DNA from 2 places in the Hydrogenophaga sp. OTU3427 genome. Region 1 is predicted to be linked to the other one. Evidence: predicted binding sites of a transcription regulator. Region 1 holds the regulator's gene; the other holds the start of a gene.

Region 1 (6,993 bases):
CAGGTGGGCGAAGACCCGCACGTCGGGCCAGGTGGTGTCGATGTTGGGGCGCTCGCCGGTCTTGTGGCGCAGGCGGTCGCAGACGGCGTCCTTCACCCGCAGGGCGGCGAAGTTCAGGCTCTTGAGCGGGCTGTGCTGGGCCGTGATCTCGACCTTGAGCGTGTGCCGCGGCGTCATCCAGATTTCCCAGGCCACGTCGCAGGCGGTGGCGTAGATGTCGTCTTCGCTGCGGTAGGGCTGGTAGGCCAGTTCCACCAGCACCCGCTGGGCCAGGCGGCTGTGCAGGTTGAGCAGCATGGCGTCGCGCCAGCTGGCCTTGATCAACACGCCGCCGCGCGAGCGCGACATGTCGGCATCTGCCACACCGACGATGCGTTTCACCTCGGCGGCGAGGAAGTCCTCCACGCCGGCGGCGCAGGGCAGAAAAAGCGTCAGTTGGTTCATGTGTACCTTTCGATCCGCCGCCGGACCGCCTCTGGGCGGATCGGGCCCCCGGGGGTCATCGTTTTCTCAGATTGGCCGGCGCAATGCGCAGCGCCTCGCGGTATTTGGCCACCGTGCGGCGGGCGCATTCGATGCCTTGCTCCTTGAGCATCTCGGACAGCTGGTTGTCCGACAGCGGCTTGGCCAGGTCTTCCGAGGCCACGAACTGCTTGATCAGCGCGCGCACGGCGGTGCTGGAGGCGTTGCCGCCGGTCTCGGTGCCCAGGCTGGAGCCGAAGAAGTACTTGAGCTCGTAGGTGCCGAAGGGCGTGGCCATGTACTTGGCGGTGGTCACGCGGCTGATGGTGGACTCGTGCAGGCCCAGCTCGTCGGCGATCTCGCGCAGCACCAGCGGGCGCATGGCGAGTTCGCCGTGCATGAAGAAGTTGCGCTGGCGCTCGACGATGGCGCTGGACACGCGCAGGATGGTGTCGAAGCGCTGCTGGATGTTCTTGATGAACCAGCGCGCCTCCTGCAGCCGCTGCTGCATGCCGGCCGCGCCTTCGCCTTTTTCGCCGCGGCCCTGGCGCAGGGCGTTGGCGTAGATGTCGTGCACCCGCAGGCGCGGCATCACGTCGGGGTTGAGCTGGACCTTGAAGCCGCGCCCGGCCTTGGTGACGATGACGTCGGGCAAGATGGCGTTGCGCTCCACGTTGACGAAACGCCGGCCCGGCTTGGGCTCCAGGTGGCCGATCAGTGCCAGGCCCTCGCGCACCACGGCCTCGTCGAGCCGGCAGGCGGCGGCCAGGCGTTTGGTGTCGCGGCGGGCCAGCAGGTCCAGCGGCTGGGCGCACATGGCCAGCGCGGCCTGGGCGGCCGGGCTGTTGCGCAGCTCCTCGATCTGCAGGCGCAGGCATTCGGCCAGATCGCGCGCGCCCACGCCGGCCGGGTCCATGTGCTGCAGCCAGTGCAGCGCCAGGTTGAGCGCCTGTTCGGTGGCTTCGCGGGCCTCCAGGTCGTCGCCGGCCAGCGCGGCGGCCAGGTCGGCGATGGGCTCGTCCAGGTAGCCGTCGTCGTTGAGCGACTCGATCAGGAAGTACAGCGCCGCGCGCTCTTCCTCGTTGAGCCGCAGGCCCAGCGCCTGCTGGTGCAGGTGGGCCTGAAGGCTGATGTGTTCGCTGGCGAGCTCGGCGGCGCTGGCGGTTTCCTCGTCGTGCGGGTCGTTGCGGTTGCGGGGCGCGGCCTCGCCGCCCCACTCGCCGTCGTCGGGCGTGAAGGAGACGGTGCCGTCGCCTTCCCAGTCGGGTTCGCTGCCGCCGACTTCTTCGCTGAAGTCATCGCCTTCGCTGCTGGAACTGTTGCTGCTGCTGGCGTTGTCCGCGCTCCATTCGCTGACCAGATCGCCGGTGCTCACCGGCGCGTCCACCGCGTCGACGCCAAAGGCCTCGCGCTCGGCCACTTCCTCGCTGCGTTCCAGAAAGGGGTTCTCGTCGAGCATCTGCTCGACCTCCTGCGCCATCTCCAGCGTGGAGAGCTGCAGCAGCCGGATGGACTGCTGCAGCTGCGGGGTCAGCGACAGGTGTTGGGAGACACGAAGCGAGAGGCTTTGTTTCATGCCGCTCACATTCGGAAGTGTTCGCCGAGGTAAACCCTTCTGACGTCGGCATTCTCGACAATTTCCCCCGGCGTGCCCCGGGCCAGCACGCGGCCCTCGTTGATGATGTAGGCGTGGTCGCAGATGCCCAGGGTTTCGCGCACGTTGTGGTCGGTGATCAGCACGCCGATGCCACGCGATTTGAGGAAGCCGATGATGCGCTGGATCTCGATCACGGCGATCGGGTCGATGCCGGCGAAAGGCTCGTCCAGCAGGATGAAACGCGGGTTGCTGGCCAGGGCTCGGGCGATCTCCACCCGGCGGCGTTCACCGCCCGACAGGGCCGGTGCCGGCGAGGAGCGCAGGTGCGAGACGTGCAGGTCCTCGAGCAGTTCCGTGAGGCGCTGCTCCAGCGCCGCGTGGGTGTAGGGCTTGCCCGTGGCCGGGTCGGTCTGCAGCTCCAGCACGGCACGCACGTTGTCTTCCACGCTGAGCTTGCGGAAGATGGACGCTTCCTGCGGCAGGTAGCCCAGGCCCAGGCGCGCGCGGCGATGGATGGGCAGGCGCTCCACGGCCTGGCCGTCGAGGGAAATCTGCCCGGCGTCGGCCCGCACCAGGCCCACGATCATGTAGAAGGAGGTGGTCTTGCCGGCGCCGTTGGGCCCCAGCAGGCCCACCACCTCGCCTTCGTCCACCGCCAGCGACACGTCCTTGACCACCTTGCGGCTGCCATAGGCTTTTTGCAGGCCACGCGCTTCCAGCCGGCGTTTGATGGCCGGCGTGGCGGGGTGGGTGGCGAGCGGGACGGCGGCGCTCACCGCTTGCCCTCGCCCAGGGCCGGTGTGGCTTTGAGGTCGGGGGCGGGCGCGGTCACCGGGGCCGGGCCGCTGGTGTCGCCCTTGGGCACGGGGGTGAGCATGGCGCGCACGCGCCCGCTCGGGTTGGCGGGGGTGCGCGCGGCCGCGCCGCCGTCGACCGTGAACACGTCGGCGTTGTTGTCGTACACGATGGTGTTGCCCGCGGTCTCGTCGTTGAGGCTCGCGCCCCGGTAGCGGCGCAGCACGGCGCGGCCGATGAAGCGCACCGTGTCGGCCTGGCTGTCGTATTCGATGCGGTCGGCCACGCCTTCGATGTATTCGTCCACCACGTCGCGCTTCTGCCGGAAGAAGGCCTGGGTGCTGGTGTTGCCCAGCACGGTGCCGAACTGCTGGCCCTGCGGTCCCTGGCGCACCTCGATCTGCTGGCCACGGATCACGATGCTGCCCTTGTTGACCACCACGTTGCCGGTGAAGACGCTGGTCTGGCGGCCATCCTCATGGCGCAGGCTGTCGGCCTCCACATTCATGGGCTGGTTGCGGTCTGCCTTGGCGGCCAGGGCCGCGGCACCGGACAGCAAGCCCATGGCCAGCAGGCCGGCCTGGCAGGTGCGGGTAAACGTGGTGCGGGTCATCGGCGTGTAGGGCATGGAAATTGCATGGCATTGTAAGCGTGCACTTTGCCGTGTGCGCTCCGGGCCGGGCACAAAAAAGCCCGCTGGATCGCAGCGGGCTTTGGGGGACGGCGCCAAGGGCGCTTATTTCGCGCTTCGCGACTGGGCAATCAGGTGCTCGGCCACTTGCAGCGTGCGCGGCATGTTCTGCGCCAGCGAACCCGAGGTGAAGTATTTGCCGGCGATGCCCAGCGAGGGCACGCCGTCCACCTGGTAGGCGTCCTGCAGCTGGCTGGCGCGGCGGGCCTTGCCCGCGACGCCGAAGGCGTTGTAGACCTCCAGGAACTTGGCCCGGTCCACGCCCTGCTTGGCGATCCAGTCGGCGATCTGCTCCTGGGTCGTCAGGCGCTGCTTTTCGGTGTGGATGGCGTGGAACACCTTGCGGTGCAGTTCCTCGACCTTGCCCAGGGCTTCCAGCGCGTAGTACAGGCGCTGCTGGGGCACGAAGTCGTCGCGGAAGGCCACCGGCGCGCGCTTGACCACCACGTGGGCCGGCTGCTTCTTGGCCCAGGCGTCAAACGTGGGCTCGAAGGCGTTGCAGTGGGGGCAGCTGTACCAGAAGAACTCGATCACCTCGACCTTGTCGGCCGGGGCGTCGACCGGGGCCGGGCGGCTGAGCTTGAGGTAGTCGGTGCCTTCCTTGAAGGCGGTCTGTGCCTGGGTCTGGGCGGTGCCCAGCAGGCCCGTGGTGGCGGTGCCGGCCATCAGCACAGCTTGGGTGAAATCACGACGTTGCATTTTTCAACAATCTCCTTGCCATAACGGCGGTTGCCTCCCATGGAGCGCCGCACCGCAGCAAAAGTTCAAAAAAGCGTGAACGGCGGCGGGTCGGCGCTTCAGCGCTGCACACGCACCAGGGCCGCGTCGATGTTGTTGCCGGCCAGCTTGGCCTGGGTCGCATCGGCGTCGGCCTTGGCGCGGTGGGGGCCGGTGCGCACCCGGTAGACGGTCTGGCCGGCCTGTTCGCGTTCGCTGATCTTGGCATCGAAACCCAGCATGGCCAGTTTGGCGCGCTGGGCCTCGGCGTCGGCCGCGGTGCGGAAGGCCCCGGCCTGTACGAAGTAGACAAACGGATCGGCTTCGGTCCCGGCGGTGGCCGGCGCGGCCGTCGCCGGGGCCGCCGCTGTCTGGGTGCGGCTGCGCGCCAGATCGCCCAGCGGATCGGCCGAGGCGGCAGGCTGTTTGACCGCTTCCGGCTTGACGGCCGGTGTGGGCGCCACGGGGGCGGGTTTGCCTTCGGACTTCACCGCGCCCTCGGTCGGCTCGGCCTCTGGCTTGGGCGCGGCGGCGGGCTTGCTGCCCGCCAGGCCGGCGTTGGGGTTCCAATTGCGGTTTTTCTCGGCCTCGATGGCGTCCTGCGTGGGCTTGCGCGACACGCCGCGGTCGACAAAAGGCACCGGCACCTTGGTCACGTAGACCGCCACGGCCAGGGCCAGGCCCAGACCCACCAGCAGGCCGACCACAAAGCCGATCAGTGTTCCACCCAGTTGCTTGTTCATGCTTGTCACATCTTTTGCGGCGCGCTCACGCCGAGCACGGCCAAGCCATTGTGCAGCACCTGCGCGGTGGCCGCGACCAGCGCCAGGCGCGCGCGTTTGACGGCCTCCTCCACCACCAGGATGCGCTCGGCGTCGTAGTAGCTGTGGTAGCTGGCCGCCAGCTCGCGCAGGTAGAAGGTCACGTCGTGGGGCGCGAAGTCGGTGGCGGCGGCGCTCAGCATCTCGGGGTACTTGGCCAGTTGCAGCAGCAGGGCCTGGGCTTGCGGGCCGGTGAGGGCCGAGAGGTCGGTGTCCCGCAGCGTGGCCACATCACCGCCCCACGACGCCAGCACCGAGCAGATGCGCGCATGCGCGTACTGCACGTAGTACACCGGGTTGTCGTTGTTCTTCTGGACCGCCAGGTCGACGTCGAAGGTGTATTCGGTGTCGGGCTTGCGGCTGAGCAGGAAGAAGCGCACCGCGTCCTTGGAGGTCCACTCGATCAGGTCGCGCAGCGTCACGTAGCTGCCGGCGCGCTTGGAGATCTTGACCTCCTCGCCGCCGCGCATCACGCGCACCATGGTGTGCAGCACGTAGTCGGGGTAGCCTTGGGGGATGCCCACGCCCGCGGCCTGCAGGCCGGCGCGCACGCGGGCGATGGTGCCGTGGTGGTCCGTGCCCTGGATGTTGATGACCTTGGTGAAGCCACGTTCCCATTTGGCGATGTGGTAGGCCACGTCGGGCACGAAGTAGGTGTAGGAGCCGTCGCCCTTGCGCATGACGCGGTCCTTGTCGTCGCCGTAGTCGGTTGACTTCAGCCACAACGCGCCGTCCAACTCGTAGGTCTTGCCGGCCTCGCGCAGCTTCTGCACGGTGGCGTCCACCTTGCCGCTGGTGTAGAGGCTGGATTCCAGGTAGTACTGGTCAAACTTGACCGAGAAGGCCTGCAGGTCCAGGTCTTGCTCGTGGCGCAGGTAGGCCACGGCGAACAGGCGGATGTCGTCCAGCGCGTCCACGTCGCCGCTGGCGGTGAAGGCGCGGTCGTCCGAATGCACGGTCTTTTTGGCAAGGTAGTCGGCCGCGATATCACCGATGTAGTCGCCGTTGTAGGCCACCTCGGGCCATTCGGCGTCGCCCGGCTTGAAGCCCTTGGCGCGCAGCTGGGTGGACGTGGCCAGGGTGTTGATCTGCACACCGGCGTCGTTGTAATAGAACTCGCGGTGCACGTCCCAGCCCTGGGTCTCGAACAGGTTGCAGATCGCGTCGCCCAGGGCGGCCTGGCGGCCGTGGCCCACGTGCAGCGGACCGGTCGGGTTGGCCGAGACGAACTCCACCAGCACACGTTCGCCGCGCGCCGGCTGCTGGCCAAAGCTTGCGCCCGCGCCCAGCACCTCGCGCACCACCTGCTGCTTGGCGGCGGCTTTGAGGCGGATGTTGATGAAGCCGGGGCCGGCGATGTCGATCGCCTCCACCCACTGCCCAAAGGCCGGCGTGGCCAGCAGCGCGTCGCGCAGCTGTTCGCCCAGCTGGCGTGGGTTGAGTTTGAGTGGCTTGGCCAGCTGCATGGCGGCCGTGCAGGCGAAATCACCGTGGGCGGCCACCTTGGGCGACTCGAAGGCCGCCTTGGCGCCGGCGCCGGGCGAGAGTTTTTCCAGCTCACCCGCGAGGGCGGCGAGCAGTTCGTTTTTGGCTTGGAGCATCGGCGGATTTTACGAGCCGGCTGTTTCAAGGGCACCACAGCGCTGTTACATGTGCTTCAAGTTTCTTGCCACCCGGCGGATTTTTGGGTGTGATGCGCGGCGGTGCCAATCCCGGCGCCAACCCCAATCAGGTGAGGAACCTTCGATGAAACTGTCTCTTGTTGCCCTGTCCCTGGCCGGTTTTGCCTTTGTGGCACAGGCCCAGACCGCCGCACCCGCCGCTGCCGCGCCTGCGGCCACGGCCCCCGCACCTGCCGCAGCCCCCGCTGCCGCGCCGGCCGCCAAGGACGCCAAACCCGCCAGGGCCCC
Region 2 (6,993 bases), on a different contig from region 1:
GCGTGTTCACCCGCAGCCACCAGCGCACGGCCGGCGCCACCTGCCTCACCGATGTGCGCATCGGCAGCCTGACGGCCGAGAAGTTCTGGCAGGTCTTCTACCAGGACCCGTCATTTGGTACCTATGTGATGCAGACCATCGTGGAGCGCAACGCGCGCCAGCGCGGGCCGCAGGTGCCGCCTCCCACCCAGCCGGTCGCGCTGGAGCCGGTCGAGGTCCGCTGACCCGCCGCGCGGGTCAGTAGGTCTTGTAGGGCAGGAACTTGCCCGACAGCACCACGTTCACGCGGTCGCCCTTGGGGTCGGGCTGGCGCTGGATGTCCATGCTGAAGTCGATCGCGCTCATGATGCCGTCACCGAATTCCTCGTGGATCAGCTCCTTGATGGTGCTGCCGTAGACATTGACGATTTCGTACCAGCGGTAGATCAGCGGATCGGTGGGCACGGGCGTGGGCAGCGAGCCCTTGTAGGGCACGACCTGCAGCCATTTCTGCTCGTCGGCGGTGAGGCCGAAGATCTTGCCCAGCACCTTGGCCTGGGCCGGCGACGCGGTCATCTGGCCCAGGCACAGGGCGGTTGTCCACTCCTTGCTTTCACCCACTTTCCTGGCGACGTCCTCCCATCTGATGCCTTTGCTCACCTTGACGGTGATGATCTTCTCGGTGACGTCGTTGCGGTTCATGGCGGGCTCCGGTGGGGTTGGCTGTGCTGGCGCCAAGTCAAGCAAGCCATGTGCCACACCGCTGCCCGCCTGGGCGTCGGAACGTCAACACGTTCTCAAGGCGCGGTGAGTGTCATGCCCTGCTGCCTGAACAGTGCCAGCAGACGGCCGCTGGCGCGCAGCTCTGTCATCGCCTTCTCCAGCGCCTGGCCCAGCTCCTTGTGCTCCGACTTGATGGCCATGCCCAGCGGCCAGCCGTTGTCGGGCACGCCGGGCAGCGGCAGGGCCGACAGGGCCACCGGCGTCTTGCTGCCGCTGCTGGCGATGGCCGCTTCCGCCTGCGAGCGCAGCACGTAGGCCGCCGCCGCCTTGCCATCGAGCACCGCCGTGGCCGCTTCGATACCGCTGTTGAACAGCACCACGTCCTTGCGCAGCAGGCCACCGCCGTGGCCCATCAAGGCGCTGGCGGTGCCGGTGCCGCGCTCCACAGCGAGCTTGTGGCCCTGCAGGTCCTGGGGACCGCTCACCTGCGGCAGCGTGGCAGTGTGGTGCATCAGCACCTGCACCTGGCGCATGTAGGGCGCCAGGATCAGCACCTGCCGGTTCTTCTGCATCAGGTACTTGTCCACCGGCACGTGCAGCATCAGGTCGGCCGGGCCATAGCCCAGGTAATGGCCGCGCCAGACCATGTTGCGCAGGTCGTCGTTCATGTTCTCGCCGGCGTCGAAGGGCAGCAGCGTCAGCTTGAGCTGCAGCTGCTCGGCCAAGGCGGTGGCCAGGGCCACGTCCAGCCCGTCCATGTCCGCGCCCTTGCCGTTGGAGAAGGGTGCGTTGTCCTTGTAGACCGCCACCTTGAGCACGCCGCTGGCACGGATCTTGGCGAGGTCGCTCAGCTCGGTCTGGGCCTGCGCCGCCGGCCAGGCCAGCGCCGAGGCGGCCAGCGCGACGAAGGCGCGGCGCGGCAGCAGGGGGTGCGCGGTGCTCACGGCTCCCTCCGCGTCTCGAGGTAGGTGCGGATGGCCCAGACCGCTTCCTGCGTCAGCGTGCCTTCGAAGGGCGGCATGTAGACGCGGCCGTCGCGCACGCGTCCACGCCGCACGGTGGCGGCATAGAACTCGTCCATCTCGGCGAAACAGGCCTGCTTCTTGGTGGCGTCGGCCAGGCCGGTGCAGTCGCTGTCGAGCTTGCGCAGGTCGGGCGAGATGCCGCCGGAGATGGCTTCCAGGCCATGGCAGCGGGCGCAGTTCTGGTTGTAGGCCGAGGTGCCGATGCGCAGCGCCTCGGTGCGTGCCGCGCCTTCCTTGTAGGGATTGCTGGGCAGCCACTTCGCGCCCAACTGGGGCAGGGTGTGGGTGTCCACCGACTGTGGTGTCACGTCGCCATGGGCGAACACGGCGGCGGCCACGCCAAGGGCGGCGGCAAAGGCGATGGCAGCACGTGCGGCCGCGGGAAGGTGGGGGATGTGTCGTTTCATGGTGTCTCCTGCTGATGGGGTGGTCGGAGCCAAAAAGGCAATAAGCGTGCCATTCGCCGGCCCGACCTTGCCCGCAGGGTGTGCGCCCTCTGGCGGTCTCCAACGGGCGGCCCGGCCCTGGCCTGTGCGCTGTTCCAAAACGGATCACCGGTGTGATCCACCGCTGTTCGCTGTGTCAAGCGGGCCACGGATTTCCGCGGGTTAACCCTTGATTTCGTTGGGATTTTCCCGTGGCCGGGCTTTTGCTAGGTGGTTGAACACTGTCACAGAACAAAGGACAATTTGGTGGACACACAAGACAGAGCAACCGAGGAGACAAGTCCCGAACTGGCCCTGCCACCGATGGAGTGGGACAGCGGGACCTGGACCCTCGCAGCCGACCATGCTGGAGACCCCATGCGGGATGCCGCGTACACGCCGACCAATGACCGCCCCGCGTCCCAGGCCGAATGGGACCTGGAGGGCGAGCGCCACCGCGCGCTGATCGCCGAATCGCACCAGCGTTCGCGGGGCTACGGCATCAGCTCCGACGACCGGCCGGATTTTTCCAACAAGGGACGGGTCGCGGTCAACGAGGCGCGCGACGAGAACAAGTTCCTGTTCCAGCACGCGGCACCGGTGATGGAGACCCTGTTCGAGCAGATCGCCAACACCCACAGCATGGTGTTGCTGACCTCGGCCAAGGGCCTGGTGCTGCATTCGCTGGGCGACACCGACTTCCTGGAGAAGGCCTCGCAGGTGGCGCTGCTGCCGGGGGTGGACTGGTCGGAGCAGAGCAAGGGCACCAACGCCATTGGCACCGCGCTCAAGGAAGAGCAACCGGTGATCGTGCATGGCAACCAGCACTACATGAACGCCAACCAGTTCCTGACCTGCTCGTGCACGCCCATCTTCGACCCCTTCGGCCAGGTGATCGGCGCGCTGGACGTGACCGGCGACTACCGCAGCTTCCACCAGCACACCATGGCCCTGGTGCGCATGTCGGCGCAGATGATCGAGAACCACATGTTCGCCGACATCTTCCCCAAGGCGATCCGCATCCATTTTCACACCCGCTCGGAATTCCTGGGCACCCTGGTCGAAGGCATCGCGGTGTTCTCGCCCGAGGGCCGTTTCCTGTCGGCCAACCGCAGCGCGCAGTTCCAGCTCGGGCTGTCCTTCAACGCGCTCAAGACCCACACCTTCTCGTCGCTGTTCGGCATCCCGGTGTCGCAGCTCTACGAACTCTCCAGCAGCGGCATGCCCAAGCCGCACCTGCTTTACCTGCACAACGGCGTGTCGGTCTGGTGCCGCTTCAAGTTCAAGCAGGCCGGGCAGTGGTTCAACGGCGTGTCGACGTCGGCCCCGCAGGACAGTGCCGACGAGGCCGCGCCCGTGGTGGTGTCCGCCCCGGCGCGCGCGGCACCGGCGGCCAAGCCCCGCCTGTCCACCCTCAAGTACCTGGACACCGGCGACGCGCAGGTGGCCACCGTGATCCAGAAGCTGCGCATGGTGCAGGGGCGCGACATCCCCGTCATGATCCTGGGCGAGACCGGCACCGGCAAGGACCTGCTGGCCCAGGCCATCCACGGCGATTCGGCGCGCGCCGGGCAGCCCTTTGTGTCCGTCAACTGCGCCTCCATCCCCGAAACCCTGATCGAGTCCGAGCTGTTCGGTTACGAGGAGGGCGCCTTCACCGGCGCGCGCAAGAAGGGCGCCATCGGCAAGATCCAGCAGGCCAACGGCGGCACGCTGTTCCTCGACGAGATCGGCGACATGCCCAAGCAGTTGCAGGCGCGCCTGCTGCGCGTGCTGCAGGAGCGCCGCGTGAGCCCGCTGGGCTCGCACCGCGAGGTCGACATCGACGTCGCCGTGGTCTGCGCCACGCACCGCAACCTCAAGGAGCTGATCGCGCGCGGCGACTTCCGCGAGGACCTCTACTACCGCCTCAACGGCCTGGTGGTGCGCCTGCCCGCGCTGCGCGAGCGCACCGACTTCGACCTGGTGGTGCAGAAGATCCTGGGCACGCTGTGCGACAGGGGCCAGGTGGTCACGATCTCCGAGGACGTCATGGCCCTGTTCCGGGGCTACCACTGGCCGGGCAATTTCCGCCAGCTGCACAACCTGCTGCGCACGGCGGTGGTGATGGTGGGCTCGGGCGGTGCCATCCAGCGCATGCACCTGCCCGACGATTTCCTCTCGGAGCTGCGGCCGGTGGTGCCCACGGCCGCCGTGCGGCCCGAGCGCGTGCCCAGCGGCGTGGACCCCGAGGTCGCCTACCCCGACACGGCGCCCACCTGGGCCCAGGCGCCCCGCGAGCCCGAAGGCGGCAGCCTGCAGGACGTGGCCCTGACCGCCATGGCCCGGGTGCTGCGCGAACACAAGGGCAATGTGTCGGCCGCGGCCAAGGCCCTGGGGGTATCTCGCAACACCATCTACCGGAAAAAAGACCAGCTACCGCCTGACGTCTGGGGGTGAACCCACCCCCGTCGCTTGCCCGCTGCGCGTGGCCGCATCCCCCCTCCAGGGGGCGACACCAGCCGTCCGGCGGAGCCGGCCCGGCGGTGTCTCCCGGTGGGACACCTACCGATCGGGAGCTTCTCCCTTGTTCATCCAAAGCGGCTCCAGTTCGCGCCACGCGCGCAACACGTTGAAGCCCTGGCGCTGCGCGTAGCCGGCCCAGTGGGCGAAATCCGGAAGGGCGAGGGTCGCTGCTTCGCTGGCGTGCCGGCCGCTGTCCATGGCGGCCCAGACCGCGTCGCGCAAGGCCCGCAGGTAGCGCCGGGTGGATTCGAGTGTCGGCACGCGGCCGCCCTCGGCCGACGAGGCGGTGCCGCCGATCACCACCTGGGGCCGCAGCGCATCGATCACCGTCAGCGCACGCAGCCAGCCGCTCAGGCTGCCTTGCGCCAGTTCGGGCAGGCGGTCCCCGTACACCAGTCCACCTGCCCACAACACGCGTTGCGCGGGCCACCACAACAGCAGGTCGTCCTCGGTGTGGGCCTGGGCCACACGCAGCACCTGCAACTGTTGCCTGCCCACGGTCAGCCGCTCGCCGTGGGCCAGCGCGCGGTGGGGCCACACGACGGTGGTGCCCGCCAGGGCCTGCGCGCCGGCGGCCTCGGTGATGTGTGCCAGGCACTGGTCGCAGCGCTGGCGCATGCCCGCCTGCGTGCCCGGCGTGGCCACGATGTCGAGCTGGCCACGGTGCTGCAGGTCGGCGAAGGCGGCGTTGCCCAGCACGTTCTCGGCGTGGGCGTGGGTGTTGACCACCCAGCGCACGCGGGCGCCAAAACGGCAGGTCAGCGAGGCCCGCACGCGCTGGCCGTGGCGCAGGCTGGGGCCGGGGTCCACCACCAGCGCCTCGCCGCCATCGATGAACACGCTGGTGGTGGCCACATGGCCCTGATTGGCGGTGCTGATGTCGGCGGGCGCCGCCGGCTCCCACACCCACACGCCGGGTGCCACCGCGCGCCAGGGCACGGGGGCCTGGGTGTCGCAGGAGGGCGCGGGCGTGGCGCAGGCGGCCAGCACCAGCGCGGCCAGCGCGCCCACCAGGTGGCCCAGCCAGCGGCTCATCGCTGCACCACGGCACGCAGGGCCAGCAGCAGGGCCGGCTCGCCGCCGAGGTGCCCGGCCACGGGCCAGTGGGCGCGGGGCGGCTGTGTGCCGGCGTCCCGCGCGGCGGCCGTGCCCACGGCCAGCCAGCGCCGGCTGTTGGCGGGCGGGCACACGGCGTCACAACGGCCATGCACCCAGTCCACCGGCACACCGTGTTGCGCGAGCTGGCGCACCGCGCCGTCCAGTGCGCCAGGGCGCACGAAGCCGCGCCGCTGGAGGTAGCGCGCCTGGATGAGGAATTTGATGGCCTGGCCGTGGTCGCCGCGTGTGCGGCCGGGCCGGTGCCGGCTGGCCAGGCCGCGGCGGTGGGCGCGGCGGGTCTGGGCCCAGGCGCGGCGGGCCGCATGGTGGGCGCTGCCGGCCGGGGTGTGCCGCAGCGCCCGCCACTGTCCGTGTTGCACGGCCGCCTGCTCCAGCAGCTGCCAGGCGCGCACCTGTTGTGTTGCAACAGCGAGTGTTCCAAATTGCAGCACCTGTGACAGCCGGGCACGTTGGGCGGCGCGGTTGGCGTAACACGCCGGGGGTGGGGCGCGGCTCAGCAGGCGGTCGATCTCGCGCCGGCTCAGGGCAAACCCGCCCCTGAGCACCAGCGAGGCCACGCGCCCGGGGTGGCGCTGCGCGTAGGCCAGGGCCAGCACCGTGCCCCAGGAGCCGGCCAGCACATGCCAGCGCGCGAGGCCCAGGTGCTGGCGCAGGCGCTCCAGGTCGGCCACCAGCTGCGCCGTGTGGTTGCCACGCAGGCTCCCACGGGGCGTGGAGGCGCCAGCGCCGCGCTGGTCGGGCAGGATCACGCGCTGTGTGTTCAGGTCAAAAGGCGCCAGCAGGCCGGCGCTGCTGCCGCTGCCGGGGCCGCCGTGCAGGACCAGCCAGGGCGTGCCGCTGCCCTGGCCCACCTGCCACCAGGCCATGTGTGCGCCGCGCGCCAGCGGCAGCCGGTGCGGGGCTGGCCAGGCCTTTGAAGAGGGGGCCTGGCGGCGTGGTGGGGGTGCGGAATTGCGGGGCAGGGCCATGGCATCGATATTGCTTTGAATGCCTCGCAAGCCGAGGTGTGGAACACATGCCCAGGTGAGCAGACACATTCCGTGCCAACCATTATTGGAGACAAGTTATGCAATGGACCACCCCCGCCTTCACCGACATGCGCTTCGGTTTTGAAATCACCATGTACATCGCCAACCGCTGATCCGCGGCGTGTTCGTACCGGCGCACGGGTGTTTCACGCGTGCGCCTTTTTTTGTCCTTGTGAGGCGCACACATGC

Evidence for each region. Region 1 encodes sigma-54, which starts transcription at its own class of promoters, with help from an activator protein. Its sites were predicted from a motif close to TGGCANGNAANCTGCTTT; they were not measured.
Region 2: the regulator sigma-54 is predicted to act here: its motif matches at 2,169-2,186, upstream of pedF (cytochrome c-550 PedF).

What each region holds. Positions count from the first base shown of each region.
Region 1 covers NZ_JASATI010000011.1:24,661-31,653, reverse strand. Annotated here, with positions in the region: gene AAHB17_RS08870 (THUMP domain-containing class I SAM-dependent RNA methyltransferase) at 1-444, opposite strand, end outside; gene AAHB17_RS08865 (RNA polymerase factor sigma-54) at 500-2,038, opposite strand; gene lptB (LPS export ABC transporter ATP-binding protein) at 2,044-2,835, opposite strand; gene lptA (lipopolysaccharide transport periplasmic protein LptA) at 2,832-3,482, opposite strand; gene AAHB17_RS08850 (thiol:disulfide interchange protein DsbA/DsbL) at 3,591-4,244, opposite strand; gene AAHB17_RS08845 (SPOR domain-containing protein) at 4,343-5,005, opposite strand; gene argS (arginine--tRNA ligase) at 5,011-6,684, opposite strand; gene AAHB17_RS08835 (PsiF family protein) at 6,830-6,993, shown strand, end outside.
Region 2 covers NZ_JASATI010000019.1:5,154-12,146, forward strand. Annotated here, with positions in the region: gene AAHB17_RS12610 (Crp/Fnr family transcriptional regulator) at 1-224, shown strand, start outside; gene cynS (cyanase) at 238-681, opposite strand; gene AAHB17_RS12620 (substrate-binding periplasmic protein) at 777-1,646, opposite strand; gene pedF (cytochrome c-550 PedF) at 1,643-2,134, opposite strand; gene AAHB17_RS12630 (sigma-54-dependent Fis family transcriptional regulator) at 2,531-4,591, shown strand; gene AAHB17_RS12635 (MBL fold metallo-hydrolase) at 4,697-5,692, opposite strand; gene AAHB17_RS12640 (alpha/beta fold hydrolase) at 5,689-6,642, opposite strand; gene pqqA (pyrroloquinoline quinone precursor peptide PqqA) at 6,843-6,917, shown strand; gene pqqB (pyrroloquinoline quinone biosynthesis protein PqqB) at 6,990-6,993, shown strand, end outside.